Regions from separate parts of the Endozoicomonas sp. ALB115 genome, predicted to be linked through region 1. Evidence: predicted binding sites of a transcription regulator. Region 1 holds the regulator's gene; each other region holds the start of a gene.
What was found. Region 1 encodes LexA, which represses DNA repair genes until DNA is damaged. Its sites were predicted from a motif close to TACTGTNTANNTANACAGTA; they were not measured.
Positions count from the first base shown of each region.

Region 2: a site for LexA is predicted at 3,398-3,417, ahead of ACO6VE_RS20275 (YebG family protein). Genes of this name have one in related genera too.
Region 3: a site for LexA is predicted at 2,756-2,775, ahead of dinB (DNA polymerase IV). Genes of this name have one in related genera too.

Region 1 covers NZ_JBLYZG010000052.1:4,224-11,828, forward strand. Annotated here, with positions in the region: gene ACO6VE_RS18780 (DUF6586 family protein) at 206-682, shown strand; gene ACO6VE_RS18785 (hypothetical protein) at 811-1,053, shown strand; gene ACO6VE_RS18790 (hypothetical protein) at 1,074-1,505, opposite strand; gene lexA (transcriptional repressor LexA) at 1,700-2,296, opposite strand; gene ACO6VE_RS18800 (TetR/AcrR family transcriptional regulator) at 2,443-3,072, shown strand; gene ACO6VE_RS18805 (L,D-transpeptidase family protein) at 3,107-3,589, shown strand; gene nagZ (beta-N-acetylhexosaminidase) at 3,616-4,635, shown strand; gene ACO6VE_RS18815 (mechanosensitive ion channel family protein) at 4,782-5,819, shown strand; gene ACO6VE_RS18820 (PP2C family protein-serine/threonine phosphatase) at 5,856-7,025, shown strand; gene ACO6VE_RS18825 (STAS domain-containing protein) at 7,076-7,408, shown strand; gene ACO6VE_RS18830 (ATP-binding protein) at 7,411-7,605, shown strand, end outside.
Region 2 covers NZ_JBLYZG010000063.1:13,007-20,611, reverse strand. Annotated here, with positions in the region: gene ACO6VE_RS20280 (hypothetical protein) at 183-3,293, shown strand; gene ACO6VE_RS20275 (YebG family protein) at 3,445-3,738, shown strand; gene ACO6VE_RS20270 (valine--tRNA ligase) at 4,180-7,047, shown strand; gene ACO6VE_RS20265 (hypothetical protein) at 7,449-7,605, shown strand, end outside.
Region 3 covers NZ_JBLYZG010000013.1:115,739-123,343, forward strand. Annotated here, with positions in the region: gene recJ (single-stranded-DNA-specific exonuclease RecJ) at 1-900, shown strand, start outside; gene ACO6VE_RS08675 (paraquat-inducible protein A) at 1,001-1,621, shown strand; gene dinB (DNA polymerase IV) at 1,605-2,732, opposite strand; gene ACO6VE_RS08685 (lysophospholipid acyltransferase family protein) at 2,927-3,574, shown strand; gene ACO6VE_RS08690 (hypothetical protein) at 3,678-4,406, opposite strand; gene ACO6VE_RS08695 (response regulator) at 4,575-5,243, shown strand; gene ACO6VE_RS08700 (PAS domain-containing hybrid sensor histidine kinase/response regulator) at 5,240-7,605, opposite strand, start outside.

The DNA of each region.
Region 1 (7,605 bases):
TGAAATCACATATTTCTGACTCCTTGTTCAGGCACTATGCTTCGTTACAACTCCGGTCACATAGCTACGGCTATGCTCCCTCCGTTGTGCCTCGCATAGCACCTGCCCAAGTAGCCAGAAATATGTGATTTCATATGGCCAGCTACTTATAAACTTTGAGTTCGACAAAGCACAAGTTGTTCCCGAAAGATTGATGGAGTTGGTTATGACAAACAATTGGCAGGGATATACCAATAAAATGCTCTTTCACGCCCGTTTGTTGCTGGATGCCTGGGAAGATGCTGATGATCTTGCCAAGTCGGCATTTCGTGAGGCCTGTCTGAATGCAATGGTTCAGGCTTACCGCTCGTTACTGGCGGAAATTATGACGAATTACCGTTTGCCGGTAAATCAGCTACCCTCTCTTGATGAGGCAATGAACAGTGTTCATCATAAGGGAGAGGTGTCTACTGAGTTGCAGTACATTGAACGTCTTGAGCAACATGATTCCTGGTTGTCGGCGTTATTAAAAAGTCATCAGGACTGTGCCATGCCTATACAGCGTAAAAGTGTTGAGCGGAATGAAATTCCTCTGTTTAATGCCAATAGTGTGCGGTTTGATCAGTCAGAAGGCTTTCTTTCTGTGCTTGAGTCCTTGAAGGAGCTGGTTACCTATAGTCGGAACTTCAGCCTGGAGTGGTAGGTTTCTGATGTTTTCAGGTTTGTTCATTGCCAGCCATATTCAGCTCTTTAGGGCTGATATCTTGAAAGCCTCTGCTGGCTAATGCACAATGCTTCACCGCTAACCCTAAAATCCCGGTATCACTATTTATGTCAGCGTCGTTTCTTGAAATTGTTGAACTGCCTTCCGGCGAAATCGTTTTGCGTCGCAGTGATGAGGAGAACGCCGAGCCTCTGGTTACCATGTCATTCTCCCGGGAGTTGCTTGACTTTCTCCAGGGAGATCAGGTGGAGGTAGCCAAGGCTATGCTGGATGCCTGCATAGAAGAAGTCGGGCGTAAAACAGAAGCTGACGCTGGAGAATACATCCCTGAAAACCGGGTTCTTCATTAACCGTCATACAGACCCTCCAGTTATCCTCTGTTCCTGATTGCCAGTCCCTGACATCGACCTGAGCGAGCGGCGGTCTCGAGTTCAGAGAGTGTGATGCTATCCATCTGCTCGATCCAGCTGACCACGGTGTGGCTGGTGCCTGAGGCCAGTGCCTTGCGAGTGAGTTTCAGTGGGTCTGCCACTGCGGAAGGGTTGAGAACCTGAAGGCGCTGCCTGCTGATGCCCGATGACTTCAGCCAGTTTATGGTGCTTTTTGCCTGTTCACTGGACAGTATCAGGGTAAGCCAGCGTTGATCCTGATGGTTAGCCAGCTCATACAGAACAGTCTTCAGAAAACGTCCTGATTGCCAGGGCGGGCCTGAGAGAATCAGCTCATCAATAAAGCTGACAGGTTCACTGTCAATGCAGGGAGCGTTACCGTTCTGACTGGATGATGGTGTTAATGCTTGCATGTCAGGTCCTCTACATCAGAGATCGTCAGGGTCTAGTGCTGCTAAGCGCTGTTGCCCATACCGTTCGTCCTGAAGCTTGTCGAAGGACCCATAGGGCCTAAAGGCGGAAACTCCGGACTCTGATAGATCGTGCCAAGCACCCTTCGACTCCGCTCAGGGTGAACGTGGTTTACGGGTAATAACGCTTAGCCGCACTAGTTCCTGATAACCCCCACACTCAGTCCTTCGATAGCAAAGGTATCAACGCTGAGGTCTACTTCGATTGTCTTGAATTCTTTGTTTTCCGGGTGCAGGTAAATTCTGTTTTTAACCTGTTCAAAACGTTTGACCGTTACTTCGTCGTCAATTCTGGCAACGACAATCTGGCCATTGGCTGCGGTTGATGTTTTATGGACAGCCAGAAGGTCCCCGTCAAGAATACCGATATCCTTCATGCTCATCCCTTTTACCCGAAGCATGAAGTCTGCTTTGGGGGAAAAGAAATCAGGGTTGATGGACAGGTGGTCTTCAATATGTTCCTGGGCAAGAATGGGGCTTCCTGCAGCAACCTGTCCTACAATAGGCAGGCCGGAAGATTCAGTGCCGGGGATTCGGATACCTCTTGAGGTTCCGGGGGTGATCTCGATAGCTCCCTTGCGGGCGAGGGCTCTGAGATGTTCTTCTGCTGCATTGGGTGATCGGAACCCGAAGGTCTGTGCGATTTCTGCACGAGTGGGGGGGAAACCGGTCTCTTCTATATGAGATTTGATCAGTTCAAGAATCTCAGTCTGGCGCTTGGTCAATTTATACATGATTAAATCTGTGTTTTTATACAGTACATGTAATTATATACAGTATTTTGCTGACTGCAACCACCCCTGTCTTATTAATCTAACTTGATGTTTCAGTTGGCAAACGTTAGTTTTAAACAAATGTTTACATTGGAGGTTTTACAGACATGTCACAGTCAGCGACAGTAGACAGGATTCTGGACGCTGCCGAGAAGTTATTTGCTGAGCATGGGTTCGCAGAGACCTCGCTGCGTTCAATTACCAGTCAGGCGGGTGTTAACCTGGCCGCTGTTAATTACCACTTCGGCTCCAAAAAATCCCTGATCCAGGCGGTCTTTTCCCGTTTTCTTGATCCTTTTGTCAGCAATCTTTCCGGGGCTCTTGTGCGATATCAGGATAATAATGACGTTCTTGATCTGGAAGAAATACTTCATTTACTGGTGGATCAGATCATGGCGGTTAAACCCCGCAGCCCTGAAGATCTCTCTGTTTGTATGAGGATGATTGGCCTGGCCTACACACAGGGCCAGGGGCATCTGAAGAAATATTTGCGCGACGTCTACGGGGAAGTATTCCAGGCTTATCTGGAGTTGCTGGTAAAAGCGTGTCCTGAGTTGCCATTGAATGACCTGTTCTGGCGCGTCTATTTTATTCTGGGTTCCGCTGTGTTTACCCTTTCAGGAGCGGATGCACTGAGGGCTATTGCGGAAAGCGATTATGGGGTCAGGACTGAACTGGAAGATATCATGAGAAAGATGGTGCCTTTCATGGCGGCAGGTCTAAGATCGCACACCTGACGGATCATTTAACCATACAGAGCTTGATTTACCGATGCATCTTACTGTTCATATTGCCAGTCAGGAGATGGTGCTGCATGAGAAGGACGGCAAGCGCCGTGTTTATTCTGTGTCTACTGCCAGCAAGGGAGTCGGGCAGCAGGAGGGGAGCTGGCAAACACCTCTTGGTCAGCATGTTATCCGGGCGAAAATTGGTGCCGGTCTGCCGACTAATTCAGTATTTGTCGGACGTCGCTTTACCGGTGAGATTTATTCCCCCGGGCTTTGTCAGCAGTACCCTGAAAGAAAGGACTGGATATTAACCAGAATTTTATGGCTCAGTGGCCTGGAGCCCGGATATAACCGGCTGGGTAATGTTGATACCATGCGTCGCTATATCTATATCCACGGTTCGCCGGATACGGCAGTGATGGGTGAACCCGGCTCGCGGGGATGTATCCGAATGCATGGGGAAGATATTATCGATCTGTTTGACCGTGTAGATACCGGTACCAGGATAGATATACAGCTTAGCTGATACCGTTTTTTTTAGAGGATAGAGTCGTGCCAACAGGCCTGAACCGTGGTGTTCTTTTGATTGATCTCGAGGGAGTGCAGCTGACCGCCGAAGAACACCAGCTGCTTTCCCTGCCCGGTGTTGCGGGTATTGTCCTTTTTTCCAGGAACTATCAGAGTCGGGAACAGTTAATTGCCATGGTTCGTTCTGTCCGGAATGTTCGTCGGGATCTGTTAATCTGTGTGGATCAGGAAGGTGGGCGTGTGCAACGCTTCAAGGACGGATTTACCCGTCTACCCCCGGCGCAGGCTTATGGGGCATTTGACCCGGATCAGCAGTATCAGATGGCTTATCAGTCAGGCTGGCTGATGGCCTCTGAGTTGCTGGCCTGCGGGATAGATCTTTGCCTGGGGCCGGTGCTGGATATTGATCATGGTAAAACGTCGATCGTGGGAGATCGGGCTTTTGGGCGTTCGATTGAGCAGGTGAATCACCTGGCCTCATTGTGGATTGATGGGGTTCATGAAGCGGGAATGTCTGTGGTTATCAAGCACTTTCCGGGCCATGGGAATGTGGATGCTGATTCCCATGTGAGCCTTCCCCTGGATGATCGTACTTTTGATGAGATCTGTCAGTCGGACCTGGAGCCTTTCCGGGTAATGATTCAAAAGGGGGTTGAGGCATTAATGTCGGCCCATATCCTGTTTCCCGCTATTGACCGGCATCCGGTGGGTTATTCTTCAGAATGGCTGAAAGGGGTGTTACGCAATCAGCTGTCATTTGAGGGGCTGGTTATCAGCGATTGCCTGTCGATGGAGGGAGCGGCGAAAACCGGCAGTTATCCTGCCAGGGCCAGGGCAGCCCTGGATGCTGGTTGTGATCTCCTGATTATCTGTAATCGTCAGGGGGTTCGGGAGGTACTGGCTGAGATAGACGGCTCGGGTTTACAGGGTGTCGGTCCGGATGGTTTGATGCCTGACTCTTACACTGACTGGGCGTCTCTTGAACAGTCAGAGCGCTACAGGAAGGCGCGTAAAATGCTGGTAGAAGCTTTTGGAACAGGCTGACTTTAATGGTGCCATGGCCATCACCGTCCGGCAATTCAGGGAAACTTTCTTTCTAAGCGGTTGTAGGAATGCTTGAAAGAGGATAGTAAACAAACTGGCTACAATTTATAAAAATAACCAACTGAAATCCCTGAATGATCCCGATTATGAACCCCGAATTTATCTCGTTCTATTCTCATTTGATGATTGCCTTTTTGCTGGCTGCTGCTTCATTTTATGGCATAAAGTGGTTGGCCCATGGTGAGCAAAAGGGGCCGGAACGGGTCTTCTGGTGCCTGGCTATCAACATACTGCACAGACCCTTGCTGACGCTGCCCTGGGTGTTGTTCATTCTCTATTCGGCGCATTACTGGCCGGGGCTTGAGCGGTCGGATGTCAATGAAACCCTGCAACTGATTCAAAAACTCATTCTGACCATCTATCCGGCCTGGTTTATCTGGGAAATCAGCCTGAATATGCCAGAGGTGCTGGATTCCATGGGCGAGCGGTGGCGTGAGCGTTTATCGCCTTCAGTGATTGCCCGTTCAGTGCAGCTGATTATCGTTGTTTCTACATTGTTGAGTCTTGCCCAGGCCTTCGGCTATAGCCTGTCAACCCTTCTGGCCTTTGGTGGTATTGGCGGTATTATTCTGGGTCTTGCTGCCAAGGACTGGCTGGCAAACTTTTTCGGTGGATTAATGCTGATGTTGGATCGTCCTTTTACCGAGGGTGACTGGATTCGCTCTCCGGACCGATCCATTGAAGGGCATATCGAAAAGGTTGGCTGGCGTCTGACAAAAATAAGAACCTTTGATAGACGGCCTATTTATGTTCCAAACTCAATCTTTACCGGCATCGTGGTGGAGAATGCCACTCGAATGAAAAACCGCCGAATGATTGAAAATTTTGCTCTTCGTTACGAGGATATTGGCAAAATACCCCGCATTCTCAGTCGCATAGATGATCTTGTTCAACAGGTTCCCGAGGTTGACAGTCGTGAGCCTCATTATGCCGTTTTCATCCGTTATGATGATTCTGCCCTTTTATGTCAGGTTCGGGTGCATATCACAAGAACGGATCGTGTTGGTTTTTTAAAAGCTCAACAATCTATTTTGCTTCTGATTGCAGCGGTTGTTAACGAGGAAGGGGCGTTATTCGCTTATCCGACTCGAAGGATTCTTTCAGATGGGTCGATAACACAGTAGTTATATTCAATACGATGAAAATTGATAACAAGGCTAATGGATATACTGATTGTTGAAGATGCCCGTGACCAGAGAATGATTTTGTCTGTGGTTCTGAAAAAGCAGGGGTATCGTGTTTTTGAGGCATCAGACGGCTATGAAGCACTGAATGTTCTGGAAAGCCATCCTGATATCCGGATTGTCATCAGCGACTGGATGATGCCCAATATGGATGGTATCGAGCTGTGTGAGGCGATCCGTAACAGTGATTTTGGGTACTATATCTATTTCATGCTGCTAACGGGTAACTCGGATCGTGAGGCCGTGGTGGAAGGAATTAACCGTGGTGCTGATGATTTTATCAATAAGCCAGTGGATTTTGATGAGCTTGGTGCGCGCCTGAATGCCGGCATTCGAATTATCGAATTAAAAGCGGCGCTTGAACATAAAATACATACCATAGAAAAAGACCTGGAGTCGGCGGCAGAAACACAGGCTCGTCTGCTCTCTGAGCCAGCGAAAATTCAGAGTGTGGATTTTAACTGGTATTTCAAACCAAGCCGCATTCTTGGTGGCGATATGTTTGGTTATCAGGCACTTGATGGAGAGACACTGGGCTTCTATCAACTGGATGTAGCCGGACATGGTATTCCTTCAGCACTGTTTTCTTTTTCATTGAACAATACCCTTCGTGAGGACGGGAGTGGATCGCTGGTTAAGGCGTCATTCAGCGAGCCACCTTTTTATCGGATAAAAGAACCCAATGAAGTGCTGGTGAGTCTGAATGAGCAGTTTCAGGCAAAACCTGAGTCGATGCTCTACTTCACCATTGCCTATGGGATAATCAACAGCCGCACCGGTTCTGTTACGTTGTCACAGGCTGGCCATCCATCATCACTGTGGCTGAAAAGCGGTTCAAAATCTGTCGAAAAAATTGCCTGTGGTGGCGTACCGATAGGTATGATGCCGGACATGACCTATAAAAATGTCACTATTGCACTGCAACCTGGTGACCGACTTTTTCTTTACTCCGACGGGGTGACGGAGTGTGAAAACAATGTCGGTGAAATGTTTGGTGAAGACCGGCTGGTAGCTTCTCTGGAAGATGCTTTTGATCACACCCTTGAAGCCATGATCAGCCGGGTTGAGCAGGACATCACTAACTGGACCGGAGCGGATGTTTTTGAGGATGATGTAACTTATCTGGTACTGGAGTGGCAGCCGTAACCAGGCTTGCCTTATTAATTACGCAACGTTTATAACGCAAGGAGAGCGACATGCCATTTGATTCTAAAAATGATGCCGGGCATACCATCGTATCAATCGACGAAACCCGGCTTGATGCATCTTTATCAGAGCCTCTGAGGATTTATCTGTTTGACCAGATCGACAATGGCTCCGATAACCTGGTGATTGATTTATCCCAGGTGCGTTTTATGGACAGCAGTGGTTTGGGGGCATTGGTGGCAGGTCTGAAAAAAATGGGGGGAGCCGGTTCCATGAAGCTGGCCAGTGCCCAGCCTGCGGTTATGGATCTTTTCAGTCTTACCTCTATGGACAAGCTGTTTACCATTCTCCCTACAGTGACCGAGGCCATTAAGGAGAAGTAATCATGACCGACGAAAAGGGGCAGGCTGTCAGGCTTGAGATTGACAGTGAGCTGGCGAATACCACCCTGGTTGCCATGGCTGTCCGGGGCCTTTGTGCCATGACAACACTGTCCCCGGTTGAGGTGAATCGTGTGGAGCTGTGTGTGGTTGAGATTGTGAATAATGCCATCGAGCACGCCTATGGTAATGAAAAGGGG
Region 2 (7,605 bases), on a different contig from region 1:
GACAGCCTCCTGGGAGGCTGGGCATGTAAAATACTGTGATATCGCTACGAAAATGCAGCTACGGACAGTGGAGCCATACTGGAACTTTTACCAGCCAGTTACTCTCTAATGATGATAGAATCCACTCTTATGATAGAAGTGGGTAGCTAAAGTAACTAAATAAGTCTTGCTTGAGAACTACCATGAATGTTGTCAGCGGCATGGATACCTCCGCCAACCTGCACCCTCATCCCCAACCAAAGCCTGACACCCAGCCGGTAACGGTCTCTGGCCAATGGGCAACCTGCGCACCGACCAGCAAGCTGATACCCCGGCATCCCAGGGAAGATGAGCGACAAGTGCTACTTTGGGCAGCAGAGAGTGGGTACCTGGCGTTTCGGCGAATTAAATTGACTAAAGAAAATGATTACTTTTCGGGTAAGGGTGCACCAAGGCCATTCACCCTCGCCCTGCCGGGGAAGATGATGCCCGTAGCACGCGTACCAGATGGGTTTGGTAAATGGATGGTAGGCATTGTTAATCCACAATGCCTTTATGTTTATAAACATAATGCATATACGGAGCCCGACATGGATCCGGATAAACTGTCAATAAAATTACTGCCTGATCTGCAATCATTACACGAGAAATGTCTTGAAAATGCCAATCAAGCCATTTGGAGAGTTTATCCTCGTTTCACCTCGGGACATCTGCGAGCAGATGGGACTTTCAGTTTACCTGGATTGGTAATCCGCAATAATTCCCACGCCTATAATTATCTTGATTATCCGGAACTGGTGCTTAACAACTACAGCAAGGAAGACATCAGATGCTTTTTTGTTTACCTCGATACTCAGATGAATATTGCCGATATCCTGCAGGATAAACGTCATTGTGAAGAGGTGTTGGAGCTTAAACAACCGTTGCCTCTGGTTATTTATTGTCACCGCACAGGTTCTGTACAGGTTTGTTTTGATGATGAGCTGGACAGTAAACACTTGGCCCTGAATGAGCATTCTCTGGATGATTTTGCATTCTCACAGGGCATAGACCAGGAAAATTTCAGAGCCATGTTGAATCTGCTGCCAATGCCTTTGCGTACAGAGGCACTGAGTTGGGAATTAACCGCTTCACCGGATGTTTTTCACAAATTGCAACAGGCCATCAAGCTGGTGAGTGATCCCTGTTGTTACAGTTCCGGGAGGCTTCTGGAATTAAAACAGAGTGGCTTGCCAATTCACCACCGTTTTTTTCATAATAAACAAGGATATGTTACATCGTTGCTGGAAAAGTTGCTGATTACTGAAATGCTCAGAAATGATCAGCCTGGACAGGAACAAATCCGGGAACAAGAGGAAGAAGCTTGCCGTTTACTTCAGTTGCTTCTGCAGAGCGGGTCAAGGATGGATCAGAAGGTTACTTCGGTTTTTTACTGTACGCTAAGCAAGCGAGAATCGGCGGTAATGCGAGCGGGCACAATGAATTATATGGTGGCCGCCTTTGCTCCATTTGAGTTCCTGAGCCTGGAAGATCTCAAGTGGTTGCCGCTGATCGGTTATTCGGGAAGCGTCGTTGAATTTGACCGAATCTGCCGGGGGCTCAGTCAGCAGCAACGGCAGAGCCGTCTTGAAGAGCTACTATGTGATTACCTTGGTTACCCTTTAAACCTTGATATCTTTGAGTCCCACCTACTCGCCCTGTTTCATTATGGAGCTTCCCTGAACAAAGATATTCTGGCCAGGGTTAAACATAATCTGGACTATTGGTGCCATGACGGTAGAAAGGTTATTGGTAACTTATCCGTGGCTGGGTTCATCCAATGGTTTGAAGGACTATGGAAGCAACGAAACAAGCATCCTTTCTACCTGAATTGGTCAGAACATGTCCGACAGGCCAATCTGGAAATCGCGGATCTGAAACAATCGCTCGGTCTGTCGGACGATGCTTGCCCATTGGCGGCACCTGTGGAAACCAAGGTGCCAGCGGCATTACAGTTTATGGTGGACGCGTTCAGCAAACCGCCCATCCTGCCTGATAATGTCGGCGATAATGAAAGCACCATCCTGAAGGTATTGCAGCATTATTACCGCCGTCCGGGACCGGAACGCGTGATCCAGAGCCTTGGCAGACATACCTTGCCAACCGTGTGGAAACCGCTGCACAGCTGCAGTCATGTCCTGCGGGCCAGGAATAATGGGCTCTGGTATATGGAATTGCTGGAAAAATTTCAGCTGCATTACCTGCGCCCGGAAAAAAAAGAACTCCTGGCGCTGGCGATTATCTACCATGCTGCTGCTGCCGAAGATGTCGCCAAATCAGTGGAAGAAACAAGGTCAGCTGACTATTTCAAAAGGGACCTGATCGGGCACTATCCTGAACCGCTGCTGAAGGATATGGCAAAGGCGATGGTCAGCAAGGAAAATGATGTCAATGGCGCAGATGAGCAGAACCTGTCTGACTCCGTGCGCTGGTATCTGCGCATATTACGCTTTGCAGATCGTATGGACATTATCCGTTGTTGCGGGGTTGGGGCTGATTTTCCCGGATCAACGGTCGGGGGGTTTGACGCTACACGTCTTGACCTGCCGCCGCAGTTGCCCTGGGATTTTACCTCCGGGCCTGGCAACGGGACTGAATTTCAACGGCATCTGGTAGCCGCCATGCATGGTGCGGCTGATCTGGCGCAAGTAACCGGGCAACCCAACGATCACCGCGAAAAAAAATATACCGAGGCCTACGGTCTGATTGACAATGGCTCAGAGATTTCTGAGCACTTTGAATGGACAACTGAGCCAGTGGAAAGAATGAACCGGTTTATTGATGACAATGTTCGGCGCACAATTGCTCAGGCCGCTGGAATTATTGTCTGTTCAGACCCCTACCACCAGGCTTGCAGGGCTGATCAGAGCAAAGGCATCACTTATGGTATTCATAACAGCTGGTATGATCTCCACCAGATAGAGATTCCGGCCGGAATGACGCTGCTGGAAAAGATGCAGTACAGGCATAACCCATCACTGCTAAGCCCGGCAACACAACAGGCATTGGAGCAAGAGGTGCAACGGCTGAAGAGCCAGGGAATACGAATGAACCCAGGGACCTTGACGCAGGAAACACTGACTTCGTCGAAAGCGCAGGAAGTGCTGAAAGAGCGGGGTATTACCGTGGTTTGTGAGAAGCGTCCCTACTGTACCGACGATGACCGCCAGCTAGAGAAAGTAATGTTCGTACCGAAGCAGATACCTGAACCCGCGCGTTCACAACCAGAAAATCAGCCTGACACAGACCAAGGCTTTTCGTGTCAAATCCTCTGAACCCAAGGTCGCAGTATACCTGGCAGGGCTGGCTACCAGAGTTTTAGACCTGACTTGAGCTGGAAATTGACTAGCTGATTCCCAGACAGCCTTCTGGACAAAACAACTGTATTTATATACAGTATAAAGAACCCAATACAGGAGGAAGCCCATGTCCATTACCCCCATGTGGCGAGTTGACCGGGACGGAAGCATGTTTACTGATAAGAAAGCCGCAGAAGAACACGATCGTATGCTTGAGCTGGCCGATGGCATCACGGGTATGCTGGAAGCCAATTTCAAGATCGATGAACAACTGGCGGAAGAGATCGGTCTGCTGCTGTCACGGAACAAGGATATTCTCGCCAAAGCCTTTAAAGGCAAACCTGAAATCCTGCAGGAGATCAAACTGGAGAGCGAACCTGCAGAAAACAACACCGTAGATATTCGTGAAGCGATTGCCTGATATTGATAAGCCACAAAGGCGTGATATTGCTCATAGTGAAATATCCTTTGTGGTTACCAATCACATTTTATGAATACTTAAAATAACAGCTGATTCGGTACTTTCCATAGGCTAGTAAATGTTTTCAATGTAATTGATGGGTTCCTCCTATCAATGACTCCCAAGCTCCGTTCGTCCTGAGCGGAGTCGAAGGGCGTAAACACCATACCCTGAATAAAGACTTTGCCAATCACCCTTCGACTCTGCTCAGTGTGAACGGAGATTGTACACACCAAACTCATTGAAATGATGCGGAAAGCTGTCCGAGAACCCGGTAGTCGGCAATGAAGGGTGCTTCCTGATTCAGCCCCACAGTGTATAATCACCGGTTTATCCAAATCCGGAGCCCCCTGCTCTTCAGGAGTTCCGGGAACAGTTGGAACCTCTACTGGAAAAGCAGTTATGGAAAAGACGTTCAACCCCCAAGCCATCGAACGCACGTTGTATCAAAACTGGGAAGAGAAAGGCTATTTTGCGCCGGCTTCTGACCAGCGCGGTAACAGCACGCCCTACTCCATCATGATCCCCCCTCCCAATGTCACCGGCAGCCTGCACATGGGCCATGCCTTCCAGGACTCCATTATGGATGCCCTGATCCGCTACCACCGGATGAAAGGCTGCAACACGCTCTGGCAGGTGGGTACTGACCATGCGGGTATCGCAACCCAGATGGTGGTTGAACGCAAGATCCTGGCAGAAGAAGGCAAAACCCGTCACGACTACGGACGTGAAGCCTTTACCGATAAAATCTGGGAGTGGAAGGAAGAGTCCGGTGGCACCATCACCCGTCAGCTTCGTCGCCTGGGGGCATCTGTTGATTGGGATACCGAGCGTTTCACCATGGACAAGGGCTTCTATGCCGCTGTCCAGGAGGTCTTTGTCCGCCTTTATGAAGACGACCTGATCTACCGGGGCAAGCGTCTGGTGAACTGGGACCCAAAACTGCACACCGCTATCTCCGACCTGGAAGTGGAAAACAAAGAAGTCAAAGGCAATATGTGGCACCTGCGCTATCCACTGGCGGATGGCGAGAAAACCGCAGAGGGCAAAGACTATATCGTGGTAGCCACCACCCGTCCTGAGACCATGCTGGGGGATACCGGTGTGGCGGTTAACCCGGAAGATGAGCGTTACCAGGCCCTGATCGGCAAAGCGGTTATTCTGCCCCTGGTCAACCGTCGCATCCCGATTGTCGCTGATGAACACGCCGATATGGAAAAAGGCACCGGCTGCGTAAAAATCACCCCGGCCCACGACTTTAATGACCATGAAGTTGGCAAGCGCTGCAACCTGCCAATGATCAATGTTATGACCCTGAACGGCGATATCCGCCAGCAGGGTGAAGCCTACAATATTGACGGTACGGCCAATCAATCCATTGATACCACTATTCCAGACGCCTACCAGGGCATGGAGCGCTTTGCTGCCCGTAAGCAGATCGTTGCTGACCTGGATGCCCTTGGTCTGCTGGAAAAAATTGATGACCACACCCTGATGGTGCCTTACGGTGACCGTTCCGGCGTAGTGATTGAGCCGCTGCTGACTGACCAGTGGTTTGTCCGCGCTGCGCCGCTGGCCAAACCGGCTATTGCAGCGGTAGAAGACGGTCGTATTCAGTTCGTGCCCAAACAGTACGAGAACATGTACTTCTCCTGGATGCGTGATATTCAGGACTGGTGTATCTCCCGTCAGCTCTGGTGGGGACACCGAATTCCTGCCTGGTATGACGATGCCGGCAACGTTTATGTTGGTCGCAATGAAACCGAAGTCCGGGAAAAGCACAACATCCCAACGCCTGTTGTCCTGAAACAGGATGACGATGTTCTGGATACCTGGTTCTCTTCGGCACTCTGGACTTTTGGCACCCTGGGCTGGCCAGAGCAGACCGATCGCCTGAACACCTTCCACCCCACCGATGTGCTGGTCACCGGTTTTGACATTATCTTCTTCTGGGTCGCCAGAATGATCATGATGACCATGCACTTTATGAAAGATGAAGACGGCAAACCACAGGTACCGTTCAAGTACGTTTACGTGACGGGTCTGATCCGTGATGAGCATGGCGACAAAATGTCCAAGTCCAAGGGTAACGTCCTTGACCCTCTGGATATGATTGACGGTATCGACCTGGAAGCCCTGGTTGAGAAACGCTGTGGCAATATGATGCAGCCGCAGCTGGCGGAGAAGATCGAAAAACGTACCCGCAATACCTTCCCCGACGGCATTTCTGCCCACGGTACCGATGCCCTGAGATACACCTTGTACTCACTGGCCTCCACTGGGCGTGATATCAACTGGGATATGAACCGTCTGGAGGGCTACCGGAACTTCTGCAACAAGATCTGGAACGCTGCCAACTACGTCAAAATGCACACTGATGAGCAAGACTGTGGTATCGGTGATGAACCTGTTGAACTGACTTTGGCTGATCGCTGGATTGTTTCCCGACTGCAACGGGTTGAAGCCCAGATCGAAAAGAACCTGTCCGAGTTCCGTCTCGATCACGCGTCCCAGAACCTCTACGACTTTGTCTGGAATGAATATTGTGCGTGGTATCTGGAACTGTCCAAGCCCGTTCTATGGGATGAACATGCACCTGCTGAACGTAAGCGCGGCACCCGTCGTACACTGGTTCGGGTTCTGGAGGCTATTATGCGCCTGGCCCATCCGTTTATGCCTTATATCACCGAAGCGATCTGGCAGAACATCAAGCACAATGCTGGCGCTGCCGGTGACACCCTGATGCTGCAGAGCTACCCGGTGTCGGACCCGGCCCGTATTGATGAAACGGCTGAGCGTGATATTGAGTGGCTCAAATCGTTTATCACCGGTATCCGTAACATTCGTGCCGAGTTGAATATTGGCCCAAGCAAGCCGCTGAATGTACTGCTGCGTAACACCTCTGCAGAAGACGTTGCCCGTCTGAATGACAACCAGACCTTCCTGAAGTCCCTGGCCAAACTGGAAGACATCAGGGTTCTGGCCGCCGGTGAAGAAGCCCCCATGGCAACCACTCAGCTGGTAGGCTCCATGGAAGTTCTGGTACCAATGGCTGGCCTGATCGACAAGGAAAAAGAGTCAGCCCGACTCAATAAGGAGATTGAGCGGTTTGCCAAAGAAGTGGCCCGCTTTGAAGGCAAGTTAAACAACGAGAAATTCATCAGCAAGGCACCCGCCGACGTGGTTGCCAAAGAGCAGGCCAAGCTGGCTGAAGCTCAAGCCGCCAGGGCCAAGCTGGAAGAACAGCTGGAGGCGATCAAGGCTTTGTAAACCAGAGCATTGGCAATATAAAAATGGCTGCAATCACTGCAGCCATTTTTTTATGCACCATTATTTTCAGTTTTCTTTTGATTGGTACTTTTTATTAGTTTAATTATTTTTTATTAATTTAATCACTTTTTATTAATTTAATCAGTTTTGCTTCAGCCTGATGCCTTGTTGTATCCGTTGGAGGTTAGAGTAATTCTAACCAGTTATTGAAGAGTGATTCATCTCAATAGCTTATTGCTTTTATAAACTATCCTGAAACAACATCCATATTTCTACAGGCGCTACCCGAAAACCTTAAATTGCTTATGCTTTGCGGGCAGCAACTGGCGACCTTTTCCCGGACTGAGTAATATGATTTATTCTGAGACAAATCCATCAATCGATTTAAATTGAGCTGTTATATGAATGCTAACGAAACCACCGGATCTTATCTCACCAAACAATACAATCCGTCAACTGTAATCAGTTTTCCTGCAGAAACTAAAGCCAGGCATTCTGGCAAAGAAGTTTCTATTGATATGTACCCTGATAAAAGGCCCCAGATATCGGAACAAAACA
Region 3 (7,605 bases), on a different contig from region 1:
GGCTTTGCCCTGGGTCCAAGACTTAATGCGGCTGGACGTCTGGATGATATGTCGATTGGTATCGAACTGCTCCTTTGCGACGATATAAACCGGGCAAGGGAGTTGGCCGTTGAGCTGGATGGTCTTAACCGTGACCGAAAAGCCATTGAGGGCAGCATGCACAGCCAGGCCATGGCAGAGTTGGAGAAAATCCGCTTTAACCAGCAAACAGACCTGCCATGGGGCGTCAGCTTGTTTCAGGAAAGCTGGCACCAGGGCGTGGTTGGCATTCTGGCGTCCCGGGTAAAAGAGAAACTGAACCGTCCGGTGATTGCTTTTGCTGAAGCCGATAATCCTGTGGGAGAGCCAGAACTGAAAGGCTCTGCCAGGTCGATTCAGGGACTGCACATGCGTGATGCACTGGACAGTATTGCCAGGGATAACCCCGGACTTATTATTAAATTTGGTGGTCACGCCATGGCCGCGGGGCTGTCCATACCAAAAGCAAAATTCAACGAATTTCAAACGGCTTTTGACCTTGAGGTCAGAAAACAACTGACCGCTGAAGACCTTCAGGCAGAAATGCACACTGACGGTGAACTGATGCCCGGTCAGGTAACCATGGCAACCGCCTATACCCTTCGCGAGGGCGGGCCATGGGGACAAAGTTTTCCTGAGCCCTGCTTTGATGGTCAATTCCAAATCATTCAGCAGAAACTGGTGGGAGAGAAGCACCTCAAAATGGTACTCAAGATACCCGGCAGCGAACTCTGGCTGGATGCCATTGCCTTTAATATTGACAAAAGAGTGTGGCCTGATCCCAATATTCGTCAGATCAAGGCTGTCTATAAACTCGATATCAATGAATTCCGTGGTCAGCACAACTTACAACTGATGGTTGAACATTTTGAACCAGCATGAAATAGACCCATCATGATTAGCAAGCTGACAAACGTCGCTCCTTAGACCAAACTGAGCTATCAGAATCTATTCCTTATTAAGAAGAACAATGAGGTCGTTGATGACAGCTTCCAGGTGGCTACTCACGCTGATGATAATCACCTCCCTTTGCCTGCTGATTCCGGGAGTGACTCAACCCATGATGACCATCAAGGCCGATCTTGATCGTCAGGCAATGCTGAATGAGGCAAGGCATATCGTTCAGCAGCAGAACCTTCATCCTGCCATGGCGGGTCTGGCTACCCAGTTCCTTGATCGTCTGGAAGTTAAAGGGACATCCACTGTTTATGAAAAGAAGCGTTCCATTCTTGGTACCGCTGAAGACCTCTGGAGCAGTGGCTATTATTTTGTGGCAGTACTGATTGTCACCTTCAGCCTGGTGATACCGGTGATAAAACTGGGCTTCCTGTTGCTGGCTAATTTTGTCAGGGAAAACCAAATACTGCTCAGGCTGAACAGTTTACTGGGCAAATGGTCCATGGCTGATGTGTTTGCTATTGGTGTACTTATCGCCTTTCTGGCGGCCAATGCCACTGCGGCTGGACATGACGAATCCAGGCAGATTGTGCAATTTGATGCAGCATTGCACTCTGGCTTTTATTGGTTCGTGGCTTATTGTCTGGTCAGCAATATGATGGGACAGCTGGCAGAAAAAAAACGGGAGCCTAAGCCAGCCCCATAATTTTCTTTTCAAAAAGCTCCAGCTGCTCAAGCGCTCTTTCTTCACGGAGATCCACAAGCCTGACCCCTAAGCCAAGAAGCCTGACCGGACGACCTCCCCGTTCCCAGGCTCTTACCAGCAACTGAGTAAAATGCTCCTTAACACTTTCACCGGTTGTCGGCAGACTCTCCTCAAGGGTGGTCTGGGTAAAATCAGCAAACTTTACCTTAACAAAGTGCTTATGCACCTCGTATTCCTTTTCAATACGCTGGTAGCGTTCCTGAAGTTCTTCAAGCAACGGGATAACCTGTGCAGTAATATCCGCAAGCCCCGCCAGGTCTTTATCATAAGTATGCTCAACAGAAAGGGACTTCCTGCGCCGACTGGTCTGCACCTCACGATCATCCCGCCCCCGGGAAAGCTCCCACAACCGTTCACCAAAACTGCCAAACCAGCGACTTAACTCAAGAATGGAGTACTGGCGTAATTGCCCGCAGGTATTGATGCCTTTTTTATGCAGTTTCCCGGCGGTAACCCGACCTACCCCATGAATTTTTTTCACAGGCAGATCGAAAATAAAATCATCCGCCTGTTCCGGAGTGATCACAAAAAGGCCATTGGGTTTATTCCAGTCACTGGCAATCTTCGCCAGAAACTTATTGGTGGCAACGCCGGCAGAGACGGTGACATGCAATTGTTGAAAAATTTTCTGCCGGATTTCCTCGGCAATCAAGGTGGCACTGCCTCGGCAAAGATGAGTTCCGGTGACATCGAGATAGGCCTCATCCAGGGACAAAGGTTCAATTAAATCAGTATATTGGCGAAAAATGGCATGAGCTTCAGAAGACGCGGCACGATAAACAGAAAAGCGGGGAGGAATGATCTTCAGCTCCGGGCAGAGCCGCATCGCCTGGGCTGAAGACATGGCTGAATGCACACCAAATCGACGCGCCTCATAGTTACAAGTGGCAATCACCCCTCTACGATCCGGAGCCCCCCCGACAGCAACCGCCTTTCCTGACAACCTCGGATTATCACGTATTTCAATACTGGCAAAGAAGGCGTCAAAATCGATATGTATGATTTTTCTCTGGACCACCTTTTGCTCAAGAATGGCATTACTTTCCATCATGTTCCAATTAGCTCCGGGATAAGCACTGTATATACATACAGAATGCTTTTGGCAAGCAATTCCTTGCCTGTTAACCAGTCGTTAAGGCTGCATACATTCATTTTCTGTTATGAAGCTGTGCTCAAAGCGATCGCTCTTTTGATAGCTTTCAACACCGCTTCCTGTAAACGGGATAGCAAGGCACCCTCTGAACTATGCAAATCACAATTTTCAATACACCCATTGTCAGCCAGACCCTTTCTATATTCGCAAAACTGTTTCTCAAAGTGATGGGCTGGAGGATTCAGGGCAGAGCCCCACGCCTGGCCAGGTACGTGCTTGTTGGTGCTCCCCATACCAGTAACTGGGACTTTGTCTATGGCATGGCGATTGGCCTTGCTACCGGTGTACAGTGTTACTGGGTGGGCAAACACACCCTGTTCTGGGGGCCGTTCAACTGGGTTATGCGCTGGATGGGAGGGATTCCACTGGATCGGAATGGCAGATGCAGAAGAGGCAGCCTGGTAGAACAGGCGGTCTGTACTTTCAAGCAACACAGAAAGCTGGGCCTGGTGATATGCCCTGAAGGTACCCGGGCACTCGGCGAGCGGTGGCACACAGGCTTCTACCATATGGCAAAAAATGCCGGCATCCCCATTGTACTTGCCTTTCTTGATTTCAAGGACAGAACCGGAGGATTTGGTCCTGTTATCGAGCCAGGGGAGGACATCGAAAAAGACCTTTCGGAAATACAGGCATTTTACTCAGACATTTATGGCAAACATCCGGAATGCTTTAGTCCGGTATCACCAAAATGCACAAAGCAAAGCCTTCATGGGCCATACCAGGCACCGACTTCATAATGCCTGTGATTAATTTTCGCCCTGCTGAGAATGGGTGTAGTGCTTTGCAACAGGCGTTATTGAGCGCCTGTAAAGCAGTCGGGGAAATGAATGCCCTTTATCATCAGCCAACCAGATCAGCCAATTCCTTGATAGAAACCTGCTCGGCAACCACTTTAGCTGCAATTCGATCATGAAGAGCTAAAGGGGTTCTTTTAATGCCCGCAGCCCAATCATCAAATTTTTGCCATAAATAGTGTTGTGCACTGAGCTTGACTGAAAAATTTCCCGGACCATCGATGAAATGCTCGACATTATTGGATTTATTATGTTTAAAGTCATTGTAAATCAGTGGGGACAATAAAGTGCCTGCTGCCAGACCGCCGAGGATGATATTCACAGGTTCCACAACCGCAACCATAAGCCCGAAACCCACAACATATCGACAGGCAAGGTCGGTAACCCGGTTATAGATAAAATTACTCAGTATGTTTGCTGGAGTAATCGTATATTCCAGGAACGACTTGGTGTTTTCTCTCCCCGAAAGATGATCCACAGCCTTCATAAAGGGCGCATAAACACAAAAGCCGAAAACCCCACCCACCAAGGCAGATGGGAGCGCAAAGACAGTATGGCCAAAAATGCTACCAACCAGTTGTCCGAGCTGGGAAACTGCCGCAAGGGAAGAAACCGCAACCGTCTTGACTGTATTCCATCCAGGACTCTTTTCCCGGTCCTCTTTTAATTCAGCCAGGCTTTGAGCCTTTGATTCATAATCTTCAAAATATTCCTTAGTGTATTTACCCTGATCAACAGCAACTGGAACTGAAGAAAAATTGACCGAACCAACCATTTAGTGCCCTTATTTCAGTAGATATCCACTAATTATGACCGCCCCAACAGAGAATAGTTCCATCATATGAAATCGATTTACTTATACTTTAATAAACCTCTGAGTCTTTGAAGGGTTCACAGAGGTTATTTAATTGACCGATCAAACAGATAATGGCAACCTCAAAAAATGGACTACACAATAATAATTGCCGATGACCACCCCTTATTCCGGACTGCTCTCAAGTCCTCTGTTGGTCACGCACTCAAGGAACCTGTGATCCACGAAGCTGGTTCAATCGCTGAACTGCAAATGCTTCTGGACAACAATGCCTCACCGGATCTCATCTTGCTGGATCTGCACATGCCGGGAGCGCACGGGCTGTCCGGGTTGATATTTCTCAGAGGGCAATATCCGGATGTTCCTGTTGTCATTGTTTCAGCTTCTGATGACCAGCAGATCATACAGAAAACCAAAAACCATGGAGCCAGTGGCTTCATTCCAAAGTCTACGCCGCTGGATGTCCTGAAAGTCGCCATTATCAAAGTTCTGGATGGAGAAAACTGGTGGCCTGATAATTTCCAACCTGTCGAATCCCGGCAAAGCAGTGATATGGAAGCCAGACTGGCAACCCTGACACCACAGCAGTTCAGGGTTCTGGGCATGATCAGTGAAGGCCTGTTGAATAAGCAGATTGCCTATGACCTGAATGTTTCGGAAGCGACGATCAAGGCCCATGTGACCGCCATTTTCAAAAAACTGGGGGTCAGAAGCAGGACCCAGGCGGTGATCGCCATCAAAGCGCTGGAAATTGAGATGCCCGGGCAGGATCCGGAAGATCATAAAACCGAAGACTAAACCGTTTCTAACGGGTGTTTTTCAACGTCATAACGGTTCAGAATGGCCCTCATGGAGGCTGGCTTGACGGGCTTTTTCAAATAGCTGATATTCAGCTCCCGGCATCGTTGCCGCAGTTCATCCTGTTGATTCGCGGTGACCAGAACAGCACCTGTTTGATAACCTGACCTTTTACGGATACGTTCTATCAACTCAATACCGCTGGCCTGATCGCCCATCTGGTAATCCACCATCAATAAATCAGGCGTCATGACCTCAAGCGAATGAATCGCTTCATGATGACTTTGTGCAGTCTCCACCCGACACCCCCAACGAGTTAACAGACTGGCCATACCTTTGATAATGTCCGGTTCATCATCCACACACAGAACCTTCAACCCCATGCTCCCCTGATCAGGATCACAAGGTACCACTGCGGGATCCACAATACTTCCAGAGACCAAAGGAACCACAACGGAAAAAACAGCCCCCTCTCCCGGCGACGATGACAAGGAAATTTTTGCCTCAAGGATCTGAGCTATACCTTTAGCAATGGAGAGCCCAAGCCCCAGCCCATTCACGGCTGTCGATAACCGCTCAAATTCTGCAAAAATCAGTGCCTGCTTGTCTTGGGGTATGCCCTGCCCATTATCCCTTACCTCAAGTCTCAGCTGTTGATTGTTGATAAAACGACATCCCAGCAGCACTTTTCCTGTTTTATGGGTGCTGGCAACATAACGAAACGCATTGGTCAGGAAATTTTGTAATATTCTTCTCAGGAGCACCGGATCGGTTTTAATGCGCCGATCAGAACTGACCACCCTGAACATCAGCCCATTCTCTTTCGACAACAGCGAAAACTCGGACCTCAGGGGCTCTAACACCTCCATTACAGGAACATCCCGAAGATTCACCGCCACCTTACCCGCTTCGATTCGCGACATATCCAGCAAATCTGTCAACAAATGCTCCGCAGACCTTAATGAGTTGCTGATATTTTGCGCCAGTTCTTCATGCACGGTGCCTTTTGCTTCCAGTTCCATGGAGGCAGTAAATAGTCGAGCCGCATTCATTGGCTGCATAAGGTCATGGCTGATTGCCGCAAAAAAACGTGAACGCAAGTGGTTCGCTTTCTCTGCCTGTGACTTTGCCCCTAAAAGTTGCACATTTAACAATGACAGCTCTTTTGTCCGCTCCTGCACCCGATGCTCCAGGCTTTCATTTGCTTCTTTCAGGGCCTGCTCAACCTGACGGAACCCGGTGATATCGGTGAAAGCCATAACAAATCCACCACCGGGCATGGGATTCCCCTGAATCTGAATCACCCTGCCATCCTGTCGCCGCCTTTCTGAGCGATGGGCCGTCCCATTCCTCATATATGACAGTCGTTTATTGACGTGATGGTCTACATCACCGACTCCGCAAAGTCCATTCAGGGCATTATGCCGAATAACATCTGCAATGGGACGACCCACCTTAATCAGGTCATTCGGGTAGTCAAACAACTGCAGATATTGCTGATTCCAGGCAACTAACTCCAGGTTACGATCAACCACACTGATCCCCATGCTGATATGCTCAATCGCTCCCTGCAGCAGTTCCCGGTTGAACTGAAAGACTTCCGAGGCCTCATCCACCATAGCCTGAACTTCTTCAAGCGCGACATTCCCATGTGCCAGAGACTTCATCACAATACGGGCCGATGACGCCCCCAGCGTTCCTGCAAGCAACCGTTCAATCGCGGCCACCAGTTCTGGCCCTGCCTGCTTATGACCATTCAGCGCTCCGAATAGCAGCCCTCTATCCCCGGACTCAAAGCGTTGAATAACACCCTGCACCCGGTTTTTACTGACAAAGCGGCTGGCCAGCTGTTCAAGCTCTTCTACCGTAATGGCTGCATTCGGGAAAACACCATCTTCAGACAGGACCGCATCAACAAACTTCCGGGACTGCCTTCTCTCTTCAATACCCGGCCTCAGGTAAAGACAGCCACAAAGATAGACAAAGGTATTCAGCGACAGCGCAACCAGTGTTGCTCCGGTGACCGTACCGGTAATACCCAGACCAAAAAGATTATCCGGCTTAAGCCACTCATAACCAAAAACACCTTGCTGAACAACACTGGTACCCAGCCATGAAACATCAACCAGCACAGGTACTATCAGGCAGAAAAGCCAGACCATAAAACCCACTAACAGGCCACCGGCGGCTGCCCGGGCATTGCTTTCCCTGATGTAGAGACTACCCAGCAACACCGGGGCGAGTTGAGCAACGGCCGAAAATGACATCTGACCGATAGCAGCCAGAGAACCAGCGCCTTCCAGCAGTCGATAAACAACCCATGACAACATCAATAAAATGACAATCGTCGTACGTCTTACCG